2 linked regions of the Cupriavidus taiwanensis LMG 19424 genome follow. Each later gene encodes a partner of the first gene's protein in a complex. Links are inferred from orthologs where the notes say so. Each region holds a gene or a part of one and is shown in the gene's direction. Other genes may lie near its edges.

What was found.
Region 2: the proteins of accB (region 1) and accD are in contact, whole or in part, in a solved structure (PDB 8UXZ), measured with the Escherichia coli proteins. The link is inferred for Cupriavidus taiwanensis LMG 19424 from one-to-one orthologs.

The regions. Positions count from the first base shown.
Region 1 is NC_010528.1:2,799,336-2,807,024, forward strand. Bases 1,053-3,764 are described here. They hold accB (acetyl-CoA carboxylase biotin carboxyl carrier protein), read left to right. Parts: upstream 1,053-2,030; coding sequence 2,031-2,498; downstream 2,499-3,764. Other genes in these bases: RALTA_RS12860 (TlpA family protein disulfide reductase), read left to right, coding at 1,053-1,172; aroQ (type II 3-dehydroquinate dehydratase), read left to right, coding at 1,370-1,867; accC (acetyl-CoA carboxylase biotin carboxylase subunit), read left to right, coding at 2,748-3,764. In the rest of the region: RALTA_RS12855 (hypothetical protein), read left to right, coding at 1-588; more of RALTA_RS12860, read left to right, coding at 624-1,052; more of accC, read left to right, coding at 3,765-4,100; prmA (50S ribosomal protein L11 methyltransferase), read left to right, coding at 4,140-5,033; RALTA_RS12885 (DUF3426 domain-containing protein), read left to right, coding at 5,043-6,473; tpx (thiol peroxidase), read left to right, coding at 6,572-7,072; RALTA_RS12895 (carbohydrate kinase family protein), read left to right, coding at 7,199-7,689. UniProt on the Escherichia coli protein: This protein is a component of the acetyl coenzyme A carboxylase complex; first, biotin carboxylase catalyzes the carboxylation of the carrier protein and then the transcarboxylase transfers the carboxyl group to form malonyl-CoA.
Region 2 is NC_010528.1:2,229,178-2,237,125, reverse strand. What follows is about bases 4,978-7,948. They hold accD (acetyl-CoA carboxylase, carboxyltransferase subunit beta), read left to right. Parts: upstream 4,978-6,012; coding sequence 6,013-6,885; downstream 6,886-7,948. Other genes in these bases: folC (bifunctional tetrahydrofolate synthase/dihydrofolate synthase), read left to right, coding at 7,115-7,948; trpA (tryptophan synthase subunit alpha), read left to right, coding at 5,035-5,832; RALTA_RS10250 (DNA-methyltransferase), read left to right, coding at 4,978-5,033. Outside these bases: RALTA_RS10270 (FimV/HubP family polar landmark protein), read left to right, coding at 1-1,130; tRNA pseudouridine(38-40) synthase TruA, read left to right, coding at 1,259-2,077; RALTA_RS10260 (phosphoribosylanthranilate isomerase), read left to right, coding at 2,064-2,786; trpB (tryptophan synthase subunit beta), read left to right, coding at 2,911-4,104; more of RALTA_RS10250, read left to right, coding at 4,104-4,977.

The DNA.
Region 1 (7,689 bases):
AAGCGCAAGGCCGCGCGCCAGGTGTTGGGCGAGCAACGCGTTCCGGGCGAATGGCTGCCCGACAACGAGCAGGTCGAGGCCGAAGTGCGCGCCTACCAGGCGCTGTTCCACGCCGACAGCCAGCCGCGCGTGCTGGCGCTGCTGCGCCGGCTGGCTGTGATGGCCATGCAGGACCTGGCGCCGTTCCGTCCTTACCTGGTCGGCGCCGTGCTAAACGGCACCGCCACGGAACACTCCGATATCTATTTGCAGTGTTTCTGCGACAGCGCCAAGGATGCCGCGCTGCACCTTATCAACGCGGGTGTCGACTTCGAGACCAGTGAGAGCCGCCACTTCGGCGGCCGCGGCGAGGTCGAGACCCTGAGCTTCCTGTGGAAAGGCCAGTGGCCCGACCGCCGCGAGACGCGGCTGCTGGCGGGCGAGGTCCGCGCGGAACTGGGTGCGCCAGTCGGCATCCATATAGCACTGTATGATGCCGTCGATGAACGCGGCGCAGTGCGCACGGATGCCTCAGGGCGCGCCGCCCGCGCCGACGTGCAGGCCGTGCAGGCGCTGCTCGATGCCGCCGACGCCGCCGGCAACGCCTGAAGCCACACCTTCTCTTTTACTGGTCAAGCCATTCCATGACTGAAACTGTCGCCCCACCCGCCCGCCGCTCGCGCCTCTGGCTGTGGATCGCTGTCGCCGTGGTTGCCTGTGCCGCCGGTGCGCTGGCCGGACATTTCGTGTTCTCGCCGAAGCCCGCCAGCGATGAGGCCGTCGAAACCCTGTTCCAGTCGCGCCTGCCGGATCCCGCCGGGGCAGAACTGGACCTCGGCAAATTGCGCGGCAAGACGGTGGTGGTCAACTTCTGGGCGCCGTGGTGCGGGCCTTGCGTCGAGGAAATGCCCGAGCTGACTGCCCTGCATGAGGAGCTCAAGCACCGCCAGGTGGAATTTGTCGGGATTGGTATCGATTCGGCGGCCAACATCCAGCAGTTCACCAAGAAAGTGCCGGTTTCCTATCCGCTGGCCGTCGCCGGCTTCGCCGGCACTGACCTATCGCGCAATTTCGGCAACAGCGCCGGTGGCCTGCCCTATACCGTGGTCATCAATCCGGATGGAACGGTGAAATATCGCAAGATGGGGCGGGTGACCGCGGACGAATTGCGTGCCGTGCTGCCGCGCGCCTGAGCACTTCTTCCGCCAAAATCAGCGAATTACGACCTTTCTTGATGGATTTAGCTCAGACGCGGATCCTTTCGGCGGGAAAGTGCTTGAAGCGACGCCGAACGCGTGCCCCGGGCCGGCAAGCCCTGTATGGCGTGCTAGACAAATCCCTCTAAGCTACGGTAATCTCCGCGCAATTTCGTTGATCTGGTCGAGCCGCCGTGACTGCATCCCGCTCTATCCGTCGCTCACCCCGCTACCGCAAGGTGCTGGTCCTGCATGGGCCTAACCTCAATCTGCTGGGGACGCGCGAGCCGGAGACCTACGGGCACACGACGCTGGCCGATATCGACGCGGCCCTGGCCGAACGTGCGGCGAAGGCCGGCATGTCGCTGCAGACGTTCCAGTCCAACCACGAGGGTGCACTGGTGGACCGGGTCCACGCCGCGCGCGCGGAAGGGATCGAGTTCATCATCATCAACCCGGCTGCCTACACGCATACCAGCGTGGCACTGCGCGATGCGCTGGCCGGCGTGGCGATCCCGTTCGTCGAGGTGCACCTGTCGAACGTGCACCGTCGCGAAAGCTTCCGGCACCACTCGTACTTCTCGGACGTGGCGGTCGGAGTGGTCTGCGGGCTGGGCTGGCAGGGTTACCTGCTGGCGCTGGACTATGTACTGGGCCAGGAGCAGCCGCCACCCGAGAGTTCGGGGAGCTGAACCCCAAGGATTTTTTCGACAACCTGCGCGCGCCGCCCGGCGGCCTGCGCCCGTTGGCGTGCCTCGGCACGGCGGGCGCCGGATTCCGGTGGCCGGCACAACGATTGCTCCGCCAGGCCCGTCCCGGGCAGCGGTGGAAAACCCGATTCAGGAGGATAAAAAGATGGACCTGCGCAAGCTGAAGACGCTGATCGACCTGGTGGCCGAGTCCGGCATCTCCGAGCTGGAAGTCACTGAAGGCGACGGCAAGGTACGCATCGTCAAGCAACCGCCGCAAGTCGTCGCCGCGCCGATGGCGATGCCGCAGATGCAGGCCCTGCCCGCCGCCGTGCCGGCCGCTGCCGCCCCCGCCAGCGCCGCCGCACCGGCTGCCGAGCCGGTTGCACAGCTGCCCGCCGGCCATGTGGTGACCTCGCCGATGGTGGGCACGTTCTACCGCGCCCCGTCGCCCGGCGCCGCGCCCTTCGTCAACGTCGGCGATGCGGTCAAGGAAGGCCAGACCGTCTGCATCATCGAAGCCATGAAGCTGCTCAACGAGATCGAGTGCGACAAGGCCGGCGTCATCAAGGAAATCCTGGTCGAGAACGGCCAGGCCGTGGAATACGGCCAGCCGCTGTTCGTCATCGGCTGATCCTGACCGGCATGCTGGGCCCAGTGCCGGCGGCGGCCGCGCAAGCGGCCCCTCGCTGCCCTTCCCGGGCGGCATGCCACGGCGCTTCCCGCGCCAGGGACGTTGTGGGCTTCGCGGCCCGTTCCGTGCAGTTCCATGCAGTTCCCGCAGTATCGCGGCCCGGGTGGCCACAGGCCATCACGGAGCGCGCCCGGCGTGCCCTTGCGCCACGCAGCGGGACAGCTACTGTTCTTCTCGCAGAGAGAGACCATGTTTGAAAAAATTCTGATCGCGAACCGCGGCGAAATCGCTCTTCGCATCCAGCGCGCCTGCCGCGAACTGGGCATCAAGACGGTCGTGGTGTACTCCGAGGCCGACAAGGAGGCCAAGTACGTGCGCCTGGCAGACGAAGCCGTCTGCATCGGCCCGGCCCCGTCGCCGCTGTCGTACCTGAACATGCCCGCCATCATCTCGGCCGCCGAGGTGACCGATGCGCAGGCCATCCACCCGGGCTACGGCTTCCTGTCCGAGAACGCGGACTTTGCCGAGCGGGTGGAAAAGTCTGGCTTCGTCTTCATCGGCCCGACCGCAGACAGCATTCGCCTGATGGGCGACAAGGTCTCGGCCAAGCAGGCCATGATCAAGGCCGGCGTGCCGTGCGTGCCCGGCTCGGACGGCGCGCTGCCCGACGACCCCAAGGAAATCCTGGCGACCGCGCGTCGCGTCGGCTACCCGGTGATCATCAAGGCCGCCGGCGGCGGCGGCGGCCGCGGCATGCGTGTGGTGCATACCGAAGCCGCGCTGATCAACGCCGTCAACATGACGCGCGAAGAAGCCGGCCGCGCCTTCGGCAATCCGGAGGTCTACATGGAGAAGTTCCTCGAGAACCCGCGCCATGTGGAAATCCAGATCCTGGCCGACCAGCACAAGCAGGCCATCTGGCTGGGCGAGCGCGACTGCTCGATGCAGCGCCGCCACCAGAAGGTGATCGAGGAAGCCCCCGCGCCGCATATTCCGCGCCGCCTGATCGAGCGCATCGGCGACCGCTGCGCCGAGGCCTGCAAGAAGATGGGCTACCGCGGCGCCGGCACTTTCGAATTCCTGTACGAGAACAACGAGTTCTACTTCATCGAGATGAACACGCGCGTGCAGGTCGAGCACCCGGTCACCGAGATGATCACCGGCATCGACATCGTGCAGGAGCAGATCCGCATCGCCTTCGGCGAGAAGCTGCGCTTCCGCCAGAAGGACGTGCAGTTCCGCGGCCACGCCATCGAATGCCGCGTCAACGCCGAGGACCCGTTCAAGTTCACGCCGTCGCCGGGGCGCATCACCGCCTGGCACATGCCCGGCGGCCCGGGTGTGCGGGTCGACTCGCACGCGTATGATGGTTACTTCGTCCCGCCCAACTACGATTCGATGATCGGCAAGATCATCTCCTACGGCGCCACGCGCGAGCAGGCCATCGCCCGCATGCGCATCGCGCTGTCGGAAATGGTGGTGGACGGCATCCAGACCAACGTGCCGCTGCACCGCGAGCTGATGATGGACGCCAACTTCGTCGAAGGCGGCACCAGCATCCATTATCTCGAGCATCGGCTGGCAGAACGCGCGAAGGCCTGAGCACCGGTCTGAGCAACCCGCAGCAACAGAAGGAAGCCCGTGGCATTTCAGGAATGTGTGATCGAAGTGGCGCAGGACCAGGCCGAAGCCTGGTCTGACGCCCTGTTCGACCTCGGCGCGCTGTCGGTTTCGGTGGAAGACGCCGACGCCGACACGCCCGACGAGCAGCCGCTGTTTGGCGAGCCCGGGCTGGAACCGAAGCAACTCGCGTGGAACCGCTCGCGCGTGGTCGCGCTGTTCGGCGACGACGCCGACCCGGCCGTGGTGGTGGCGGCCGCCGCCAACCAGCTGGGCATCGACCCGGTGCCGCCGTACCAGCTGCGCGCTGTCGAGGACCAGGACTGGGTGCGGCTGACGCAGTCGCAGTTCGAGCCGATCCGCGTGGGCGAGCGCATCTGGGTGGTGCCGTCGTGGCACGACGCGCCCGAACCCGACGCCGTGGTGCTGGAGCTCGATCCGGGCCTGGCCTTCGGCACCGGCAGCCACCCCACCACGCGGCTGTGCATGCAGTGGCTGGAGCAGAACCTGACGCCGGGCGAAACCGTACTCGACTACGGCTGCGGCTCCGGCATCCTGGCGATCGTCGCGCGCAAGCTGGGCGCGGGCGACACGGTCGGCATCGATATCGATCCCAACGCGGTGGAAGCGTCGCGCTACAACGCCGAGCGCAACCACGTCGAGGCATCGTTCGCGCTGCCGGAATCGGTGTCCGATGCCAGCTACGACCTGGTGGTCGCCAACATCCTGTCCAATCCGCTCAAGCTGATGGCGGCCATGCTCAGCGCGCGCGTGCGCGCCGGCGGCCGGCTGGTGCTGTCCGGCGTGCTGGAGCGCCAGGCCGAGGAAGTCGCCGCGGCCTACGCGCCCTGGCTGCCGCTGACGGTGTGGCGCAGCGAGGAAGGCTGGGTCTGCCTGCACGGCACCCGCCCCTGATTCCGCCCGATGGCCGCCGTCAAGCTAGTCACGCGCTGCCCGGCCTGCCGCACCGCCTTCCGGCTGGTCGCCGACCAGTTGCGGCTGCGCCAGGGGCTGGTGCGCTGCGGCCAGTGCGAAACGGTGTTCGACGCGCGCGAGCACCTGATCGAAATTCCCCTGCCGGCTGGCAACACCGCGGGCAGCGCCCCGGCCTCGGCACCGAAGCCGGCAGCGCCTGCCTCCGCCACCGCTGATACCAGCGCGCCGCTCGTACCGTCACCAGCGGCACCCGCGCCGACGCCCGCCCCCACTCCCGCTTTCACCCCGACCATCGACCCCGGCTACGACGTGCCGGCGCTGGATGCGCCGACCATGCTGATGTCGTCGCCCGAGGACATGGCCGTGCCGCCACAGGCCGGCATGGACGATGCCGAGATCGAACGCGCGCTGCGCGAAGCCAACGCGGCCGTCGCCGACCGCGATGCGCGCGACGCGCAGCGCCAGGCCGCAGGCCCGCTCGCCGAAGCAGCCCCGGCCCCGGCACCAGCACCGTCGGAACAGCCGCCCGCCCCGGCAGCCGCTTGGCCTGCGCTGGACCACGGCGCGCTCGAGAGCCCGGCCGGGAAACCCGCGGCGGCGGCCCCAGGCGCCATCCCCAGCGCGAGCGAATTCCTGCGCGCGGCATCGGCCGATGAGGCATCCGAGCCAGCGCCGTGGCCGGATCACACCCAGCGCCCGGCTGACCAGTCTGCGGCCGCCACGCCGCCGAACCCAGTGCCCGCCGCCAGCGAGCAGGACCAAGCCCGCTCCGCTGGCCCCGACACCCTTGCCAGCGTCACCGGCGGCGCGGTCGCGCGCGAGCAGGCGACCCGCCGCTGGGTCCGCGCCGAAGCACCGGCGGGCCCGGTGTTCGCCCCTGACTTCCTGCGGCACGCGCGCGAGCGCGAACGTGAACGCCAGCCGCGCCGGCCCATCGCCGTGCCCCGTGTTGCCTGGCGCGCGGCAGCCGTGGTACTCGCCATCGCCGCGCTGTTGCAGCTTGCCTACTTGGGGCGCAGCCAGCTCGCCGGGCACTTCCCGATGCTGCGCCCGGCACTCGAGGCCGCATGCGCGCCGTTCGGCTGCACGGTACCGCCGTGGCGCGACATCGATGCGCTGCGCATCGAGACCTCGCAGCTGCAGCGCCAGGATGAAGGCGGCGACACCTACCTGCTGGCGGTCACGCTGCGCAACCTGGGCCGCGCCAGCACCGCGCTGCCGGCGATCGAGCTGGTGATGACCGACCTGCAGGACCAGTTGCTGCTGCGCCGGGTGCTGCTGCCCACGGAATACCTCGAGCCGTCGCAGCAGGCCTTTGCCTTACAAGGGCTGCGCGCGGGCATGGAGCTGCCGGTTCGGGTACGATTCCGGACGCAGCAGGCGCCAGCCAACTATCGCGTGCTGATTTTTTACCCCTGAATTCCTGGCCCGCCGCCGGACCGAATCCGAGTCTTGCGGCAGGCCTTGCCCCCGCTCCGGACTGCAACCGGAAACTCATCAGATATCAAGGAGTAGACATGAGCAACGTCACCCTCGGCGGCAACGCCATCGAAGTCGCAGGCAAGTTCCCGCAAGCCGGCGACAAGGCCCCCGCCTTCTCGCTGGTCGGCAAGGACCTGAAGGATGTCTCGCTGGCCGACTTCGCCGGCAAGCGCAAGGTGCTGAACATCGTCCCGAGCCTGGATACGCCGGTGTGCCAGGCGTCCGCGCGCAAGTTCAACGAAGCCGCCAGCGGCCTGGCCAACACCGTGGTGCTGACCATCTCCGCCGACCTGCCGTTTGCCATGGGGCGCTTCTGCACCGCCGAAGGCCTGGCCAACGTGGTGCCGCTGTCGACCATGCGTGGTGCCGAGTTCAAGGGCAACTATGGCGTCGACATCAAGACCGGCCCGCTCGCCGGCGTGACCGCCCGCGCCGTGGTGGTGCTGGACGAGAACGACACCGTCAAGTACAGCCAGCTGGTGCCCGAGATCAAGAACGAGCCCGACTACGACGCCGCCCTGGCCGCGCTGAAGTAACAGGCGGCGCGCCTGCGATGTCAGCGGCCGCCCGCGACCACGGGGCGGCCGCTTCTGTTTTTGCGTTACTGCTTCTGCCCGCAAGGGCGCCGATCCACCGAAACCAACCCGACACCTGGAGAGAGCATGGCCAGCCTGATCTGCGGCTCCGTCGCCTACGACACCATCATGACGTTCGACGGACGCTTCCGCGAACACATCCTGCCGGACCAGATCCACATGCTGAACGTCTCGTTCCTGGTGCCCGGCATGCGCCGCGAGTTCGGCGGCTGCGCCGGCAACATCGCCTACACGCTCAAGATGCTGGGCGGCGATCCGGTGGTGATGGCCACCGTCGGCATCGATGCCGAACCGTACCTGGAATACCTGCGCAAGCTGGAGATCCCCACCGGCCATATCCGCGTGCTGCCGGAGACGTTCACCGCGCAGGCCATGATCACCACCGACCTGGACAACAACCAGATCACCGCCTTCCACCCTGGCGCAATGAGCCAGTCGCAGCTGAACCATGTCAAGGACGCGCTGGGCGGCGCCCAGGCGCCCAGCCTCGGCATCGTTGCGCCCGACAGCCGCGAAGGAATGCTGCACCACGCGCGCCAGTTCGCCGAAGCCGGCGT
Region 2 (7,948 bases), 570 kb from region 1 along the record:
CCGGCTTCGGCGACAGCATCCTGTCGCAGGAAAGCACGGTGATGGCGGGCGCCAACTCGCTGTTCGGCACCGCCGGCGGCCAGAGCGTCGACACCTCGCAGCACAGCGTGTTCGGCGCCGACTTCCGCATCGGCAACAACACCCCGGAAGCCAACGAGGTCGACCCGATCGCCGAGGCCGAGGTCTATATCGCCTACGGGCGCGATGTGCAGGCAGAGGAAATCCTGCGCGAAGCCCTGGAAAAACACCCGGAGCAGCAGCCGGTACGGCTCAAGCTCCTGGAGATTTACAGCAACAGACAGGATGTGGAAGGGTTCCGCGTGATTGCAGAGGAAATGTTCGCCCAGACCGGCGGACACGGAGCGGAATGGCTGAAGGCCGCGGAAATGGGGCGCGCGCTGGAGCCCGGCAATGCGCTGTTCATGGTGGTGACGCCGGAGGCTCCGGGCCCGGATACGGCATCGCCGGCAACCGACCAGTGGCGCACGCAGGATCCGTCGCAGAATCCCGCCTCGATCGCGCGGCTGGAGCCGTCGCTGGGCGACCTGTCGCTGCCGCTGGATGCCTTCCCGGCGCCGGCCGCCGGCGACCCGATCGTCGCGCCGGCCTCGGCGGCGATGGTGTTCGGCGCCGAGACGCCGCAGCCGGGCGATGCGGTGCGCCTCGACATGGGCCTGCCGGGCGCCGATCCGCTCGCCGATGACGACGTGCCCACGCTCGACACGCCGACCCGCGGCCGCCCGCTGGAGTTCGACATGTCCGGGCTGTCGCTGGACCTGGGCAGCGCGCCGCAAGGCAACGCCAGCGCCACGCCCGCCGCGCCCGACGAGGCCTCGGTGCCGCTTCCCGCCACCACCATGCTGCGCGACGGCAAGCTGGCCGAGCCGATCGACCTGTCGCGCGTGGCGCCGGACACCGCCGGCAGCCTCGGCCAGAGCGTGTCGCCGAGCACGCTGTCGGCCGACGGCATGGACGGCGGGCGCGACATGCAGATCAAGCTGGACCTGGCACGCGCCTATATCGAGATCGGCGACAAGGAGGGCGCGCGCGAACTGCTGCAGGAAGTGGTCGAACAGTCGCAGGACGCGCTGCAGGCCGAGGCCCGCTCGCTGCTGCTGGAAGTGGCCTGAGCTATCATTGGCGGTCCGCCGCGGCACGCGCTGCCGCGGCCTGAAGCGATGCGCCGGAAGCGTCCCTTCCGGCGCATTTGCTTTTCCGGCTCGCATCGCCCGCGCGCCGCCATGCTTTTTCCCCTGACATGAACCGCATCGCCCTTGGCCTGCACTACGACGGCGCCGCCTTTTCCGGGTGGCAGTCGCAGCCGCACCGCAATACCGTCCAGGACCACCTCGAAGACGCCATCGAGCGTTTTGCCGGCGTGCGCCTGCTGACCACCGTGGCGGGGCGCACCGATGCCGGCGTGCACGCGCTGGGGCAGGTCATCCACCTGGATACCGAGCTGGTGCGCGAGCCCTTTTCGTGGGTGCGGGGCGTCAACGCCTTCCTGCCGCCGTCGATCGCGCTGCAATGGGCGCTGCCGGTGGACGTTGGCTTCCATGCCCGCTTCCTGGCCTATGAGCGCATGTACTACTACGCGCTTTACACCGGTCCGCACCGCGTGCCGATGGTGCATGGGCGCGCCGGCTACCAGATGCTGCCGCCCGGACAACGGCTCGATGTGGAGGCCATGCGCGCAGCCGCGGCGCACCTGATCGGCGAGCATGACTTCTCCGCCTTCCGCGCCGCCGAATGCCAGGCCAAGTCGCCGGTCAAGACGATGTACGACGTCACCATCCGCGACGACGGCAACTGGGTGTTTCTGCGCTTCCGTGCCAGCGCCTTCCTGCACCACATGGTGCGCAACCTGATGGGTTGCCTGGTGGCGGTGGGGCGGCGCCGCTATCCGCCGGACTGGATGGCGCAGGTGCTGGCCGGGCGCGACCGCAAGCTGGCGGCGCCCACGTTCATGCCGGATGGCCTCTACCTGGTCGGCGTCAAGTATCCTGATGCTTATCCGATCCCCGCGGCCGACCCGTCCGCGAGCCTGTTCCATGGAGTGTTCGATGACGCAGCCTGAGGGCAGTGCGGCGCACCTGCCGCAGCGCACCCGCATCAAGATCTGCGGGCTGACCCGCGAGGACGACGTCCGCGCCGCCGTCGATGCCGGGGCGGATGCGATCGGGCTGGTGTTCTACCCGAAGAGCCCGCGCTACGTCGACGTGGCGCGCGCCGCGGCGCTGGCCGAGGCCGCCGGGCCGTTCGTCACGGTGACGGGCCTGTTCGTCAACGCCGACCTGGAAGACATCGCGCACGTCGCGGAGCGTGTGCCGCTGACCCTGCTGCAGCTGCACGGCGACGAAACGCCGCAGTTCTGCACCCAGGCCGCCCAGCGCTGCGCGTTGCCGTTCCTGCGCGCCGCCCGTGTCCGCCCGGGCCTCGATTTGATAGAATTCGCCGATCAATACCGTGATGCCGCTGCCTTGCTGCTCGATGCCTTCGTTGAAGGCTATGGCGGTGGCGGCCACGTCTTCGACTGGACCCTGATTCCTCCGGCATGGCTTCCGCCCAATCCCCCGGTCATGGCAACCGGCAACCCGAACGCAAGCGGCGCTCCTCGCATCGTTTTGAGTGGTGGGTTGAACGCGCAAAACGTCGCTGGCGCGATTGAACGCGTGCGCCCCTACGCCGTCGATGTCAGCAGCGGGGTAGAGGCCGCCAAGGGCGTGAAGGACCACGCCCGCATTGCCGAGTTCGTGCGCGCTGTCCGCAGCGCCAGCGCAGGATGAGCCGGGTCGAAGCCCGATCCCTTCCGCACACCGCGCCCGCCGCTCCTGAGCGGGCATCGCGCACCCAGTCAACCAGGCGAGCCCTGCCGAGCGAGGCAAGGCCGCTGTTCCGAAGAGCCTAGACATGTACGACCTGCCCGATTCCCGTGGCCATTTCGGCCCCTATGGCGGCACCTTCGTTTCCGAGACGCTGGTCCACGCGCTTGATGAGCTGCGCGAAGCCTATGCGCACTACCAGAAGGACCCGGAGTTCGACGCCGAATTCCGCCGCGAGCTGAAGCACTTCGTCGGCCGCCCGTCGCCGATCTATCACGCGCAGCGCTGGAGCGAGACGCTCGGCGGCGCGCAGATCTACTTCAAGCGCGAAGACCTGAACCACACCGGCGCGCACAAGATCAACAATGTCATCGGCCAGGCGCTGCTGGCCAGGCGCATGGGCAAGCCGCGCGTGATCGCCGAGACCGGGGCAGGGCAGCACGGCGTGGCCACCGCCACCATCGCCGCGCGCTTCGGCATGGAGTGCGTGGTCTACATGGGCGCCGAGGACGTCAAGCGCCAGGCCGCCAACGTCTACCGCATGAAGCTGCTGGGCGCGACCGTGGTGCCGGTGGAAAGCGGCTCGCGCACGCTCAAGGACGCGCTCAACGAAGCCATGCGCGACTGGGTCACCAACGTCGAGAACACCTTTTACATCATCGGCACCGTGGCCGGCCCGCACCCGTATCCGATGATGGTGCGCGACTTCCAGTGCGTGATCGGCGAGGAGGCCAAGGTGCAGATGCCCGAGCTGGCCGGGCGCCAGCCGGATGCCGTGATCGCGTGCGTGGGCGGTGGCTCCAATGCCATGGGCATCTTCTATCCGTATATCGAGCACCAGGATGTGCAGCTGATCGGCGTCGAAGCCGCCGGCGACGGGCTGGACACCGGCCGCCACGCGGCGTCGCTGACCGGCGGCACGCCCGGCGTGCTGCACGGCAACCGCACTTACCTGCTGCAGGACGACAACGGCCAGATCATCGAGACGCATTCGGTCTCGGCCGGCCTGGACTACCCCGGCGTCGGCCCCGAGCATGCCTGGCTCAAGGACAGCGGCCGCGCGCAGTACGTGCCGATCACCGACGAGGAAGCGCTCAAGGCCTTCCACGACTGCTGCCGCATCGAGGGCATCATCCCGGCGCTGGAATCGAGCCATGCGATCGCCTACGCCTGCAAGCTGGCGCCGACGCTGCCCAAGGACAAGCTGCTGCTGGTGAACCTGTCCGGCCGCGGTGACAAGGACATGCACACCGTGGCCGAGCGCGCGGGGCTCAAGCTCTGATGCGCGCGCTGCCTCCGACCGGACTTGCCGTGGGCGGCGCCGGCGCGCCGGATGCTGCCGGCGCGCCCGACTCCGCCCAGTTGCGCCTGTTCCAGGAAGACATGTTCGAGGGCATTGCCCGCCTGCCGGACGGCTCGGTCGACCTGATCGTCGCCGATCCGCCGTACGGGCTGGGCAAGGACTACGGCAACGATTCCGACCTGCTGTCGGGCCAGGCCTACCTGGACTGGTCCGAGCGCTGGATGGACGCGGTCGTGCCCAAGCTCGCGCCCAAGGGCACGCTCTACCTGTTCTGCACCTGGCAGTACTCGCCGGAGCTGTTCGTGATGCTCAAGCGGCGCCTCACCATGATCAACGAGATTATCTGGGACCGCCGCGTGCCCAGCATGGGCGGCACCACGCGCAAGTTCTCGTCGGTGCACGACAACATCGGCTTCTTCGCCAGGGCGCGCGACTACTACTTCGATCTCGACCCGGTGCGCATCCCGTACGACCCCGAGACCAAGAAGGCGCGCAGCCGGCCGCGTTTCGAAGGCAAGAAGTGGCTGGAGGTGGGCTACAACCCGAAGGACCTGTGGAGCGTCTCGCGCATCCACCGCCAGGACCCGGAGCGTGCCAACCACCCCACGCAGAAGCCGCTGGAGATCGTCGAGCGCATGGTGCTGTCGAGCTGCCCGCCGGGCGGCCTGGTGCTGGATCCGTTCGCCGGCAGCGGCACCACCGCGGTGGCGTGCCTGCGCCACGGCCGGCGCTTTGCCGGTTTCGAGATCAATCCGGAATATGTGCAGGTGGCGTGCGCGCGCGTGGCCGCGGCTGCGCAAGCCATGCCCGCGATCGAGCCCGACGGTGCCCCCAGTCTGGCCACCCCAACCCTGGCCGCCGCCAACGACGATGTCTCGCCGGCGTCGCGGCCTCACCTGATTCCCTGATATGTCCCGTATCCAGAAGACGTTCGCGGCACTGGCCGCGCAGCAGAAGAAGGGCCTGATTCCGTTCATCACCGCCGGCGATCCGGAGCCCGGCCTGACCGTGGCGCTGATGCACGCGCTGGTGGCCGGCGGCGCCGACGTGATCGAGCTGGGCGTGCCGTTCTCCGACCCGATGGCCGACGGCCCGGTGATCCAGCGCGCCTCCGAGCGTGCGCTGGCGCAGGGCGTGTCGCTCACGCAGGTGCTGCAGTGGGTGCGCGAGTTCCGCCAGACCAATACGGATACGCCGGTGGTGCTGATGGGCTACGCCAACCCGATCGAGCGCATGGGCGAAGCGGCATTCGCCGCGGCCGCGAGCGCCGCCGGCGTCGACGGCGTGCTGGTGGTCGACTATCCGCCCGAGGAGTGCGAGTCGTTCGCCGGGCTGATGCGCGACCATGGCATGGACCCGATCTTCCTGCTGGCGCCCACCTCGACCGATGCGCGCATCGAGGCCGTGGCCAAGGTCGCCAGCGGCTATCTTTACTATGTCTCGCTCAAGGGCGTGACCGGTTCCGCATCGATCGACCTCGACAGCGTGGCGGCGCGCCTGCCGCTGATCAAGCAGCACGCCAACCTGCCGGTAGGGGTGGGCTTCGGCATTCGCGACGCGCAGACCGCGCGCGCGATCGGCAGCGTGGCCGATGCCGTGGTGATCGGCAGCCGGCTGGTGCAGCTGCTGGAAGACACGCCGCGCGAGCAGGCCGTGACGGCGTTGCAATCGTTTATCGCCGAGATTCGCCAGGCGCTGGACGCTTGAAGTGATGCATTGCCCGCTTGAGTGGGTCCGAGAGGTGCAGGATTATGCGCAATTCGCGCGTTGCGCTTCGGGCTCACCGGGCCGTCATGGTAAATTCGCGGGTTGATTCCCTGCCTTCCGCCAGCCGGCGCCCCGATCACGGGCCTGCCGGCGGACCGCAGTCATCCGAAAGGAGCTTTCATGAGCTGGTTGGATAAACTCCTGCCCCCCAAGATTCAACAGACCGACCCCAGCACCCGCAAGGGCATCCCCGAGGGGTTGTGGGTCAAGTGCCCGTCGTGCGAGTCCACCCTGTACCGGACCGACGTCGAGGCCAACCTGCACGTCTGCCCCAAGTGCGACCACCATATGCGCATCAGCGCGCGTGCGCGCCTGGACGCGCTGCTGGACGCCGAAGGCCGCTATGAAATCGGCCAGGAGATCGTGCCGGTCGACGCGCTCAAGTTCAAGGATTCCAAGAAGTACCCGGACCGCATCAAGGCCGCCATGGAAGACACCGGCGAGACCGATGCGATGGTGGTGATGGGCGGTGCCATCCACACCATCCCGGTGGTGGCGAGCTGCTTCGAGTTCGAGTTCATGGGCGGCTCGATGGGCTCGGTGGTGGGCGAGCGCTTCGTGCGCGGCGCGCAGGCCGCGCTGGAGCAGAAGGTGCCCTTCATCTGCTTTACCGCCACCGGCGGCGCGCGCATGCAGGAAAGCCTGCTGTCGCTGCTGCAGATGGCCAAGACCACGGCCATGCTGAACCAGCTGAGCGCGAGCAAGCTGCCGTTCATCAGCGTGCTGACCGACCCGACCATGGGCGGCGTGTCGGCCTCGTTCGCCTTCCTGGGCGACGTGGTGATCGCCGAGCCCAAGGCGCTGATCGGCTTTGCCGGCCCGCGCGTGATCGAGCAGACCGTGCGCGAGAAGCTCCCGGAAGGCTTCCAGCGCTCGGAATTCCTGCTGCAGAAGGGCGCCATCGACATGATCGTCGACCGCCGCAAGATGCGCGCCGAACTGGCGCAGCTGCTGGCACTGCTGCAGAAGCAGCCGGCTGACGCGGTGGCATAACGCCGCCAATATCGCGGTACCGAAGGCGCGGGCGGTTGACGCGCCTTTCGCATTTCTTGTTTGTCGTTCCCGCGCAGGCAGGAACCCAGTGACTTTTCTAAGACGCTGGATTCCCGCCTGCGCGGGAATGACGGTAGAGATTTGCTACGTTTTCTCAGCGCGCTATCCTCACCCTTGACTTTGTGAGGGGCTGACCGAATCTGGTAGCAAACATTTCCTCGTACGCCCAATGCCTGTCTTCCACACGCTCCCCGAATGGCTCGCCCATCTCGAAACCGCCCATCCCGTGGGCATCGACATGGGCCTGACGCGCATCACGCGCGTGAAGGAAGCCCTCGGGCTGCGCATCGACGCCGCGGTCTTTACCGTGGGCGGCACCAACGGCAAGGGCTCGACCTGCGCCATGCTCGAGCGCATCCTGCTGGAAGCCGGCTACAAGGTGGGCTGCCATACCTCGCCGCACCTGATCTCTTTCAACGAGCGCGCGCGCCTGAACGGCGAAATCGCCACCGACGCCCAGCTACTGCCGCACTTCGAAGCGGTCGAGCGCGCGCGCAACAGCTTTGCCGACCCGGTCAGCCTGACGTATTTCGAATTCACCACGCTGGCGATCATCCATTTCTTCGCGGCTTCCGGCCTGGACGCGATCATCCTCGAGGTCGGGCTGGGTGGCCGCCTCGATGCAACCAATGTGATCGATACCGACTGCGCCATCATCACCAGCGTCGACATCGACCATACCCAGTACCTGGGCAACACCCGCGAGGAAATCGGCTTCGAGAAGGCCGGCATCTTCCGTCCGGGCGTGCCGGCGATCTGCGGCGACCCGGTGCCGCCCAAGTCGCTGGTGGCGCACGCCGAGGCGGTCGGCGCCGAGCTGTGGCTGGTGGGGCGCGACTATCATTTCCAGGCCGCCAAGGGCCAGGAGCGCCAGCAATGGGACTGGAGCGGCGGCGGGCGCAAGCTCAACGGGCTGGGCTATCCGGCGCTGCGCGGCGCCAACCAGCTGCTGAATGCATCGGCTGCGCTGGCGGCGCTGCAGGCGCTGCGCGAGCGCCTGCCG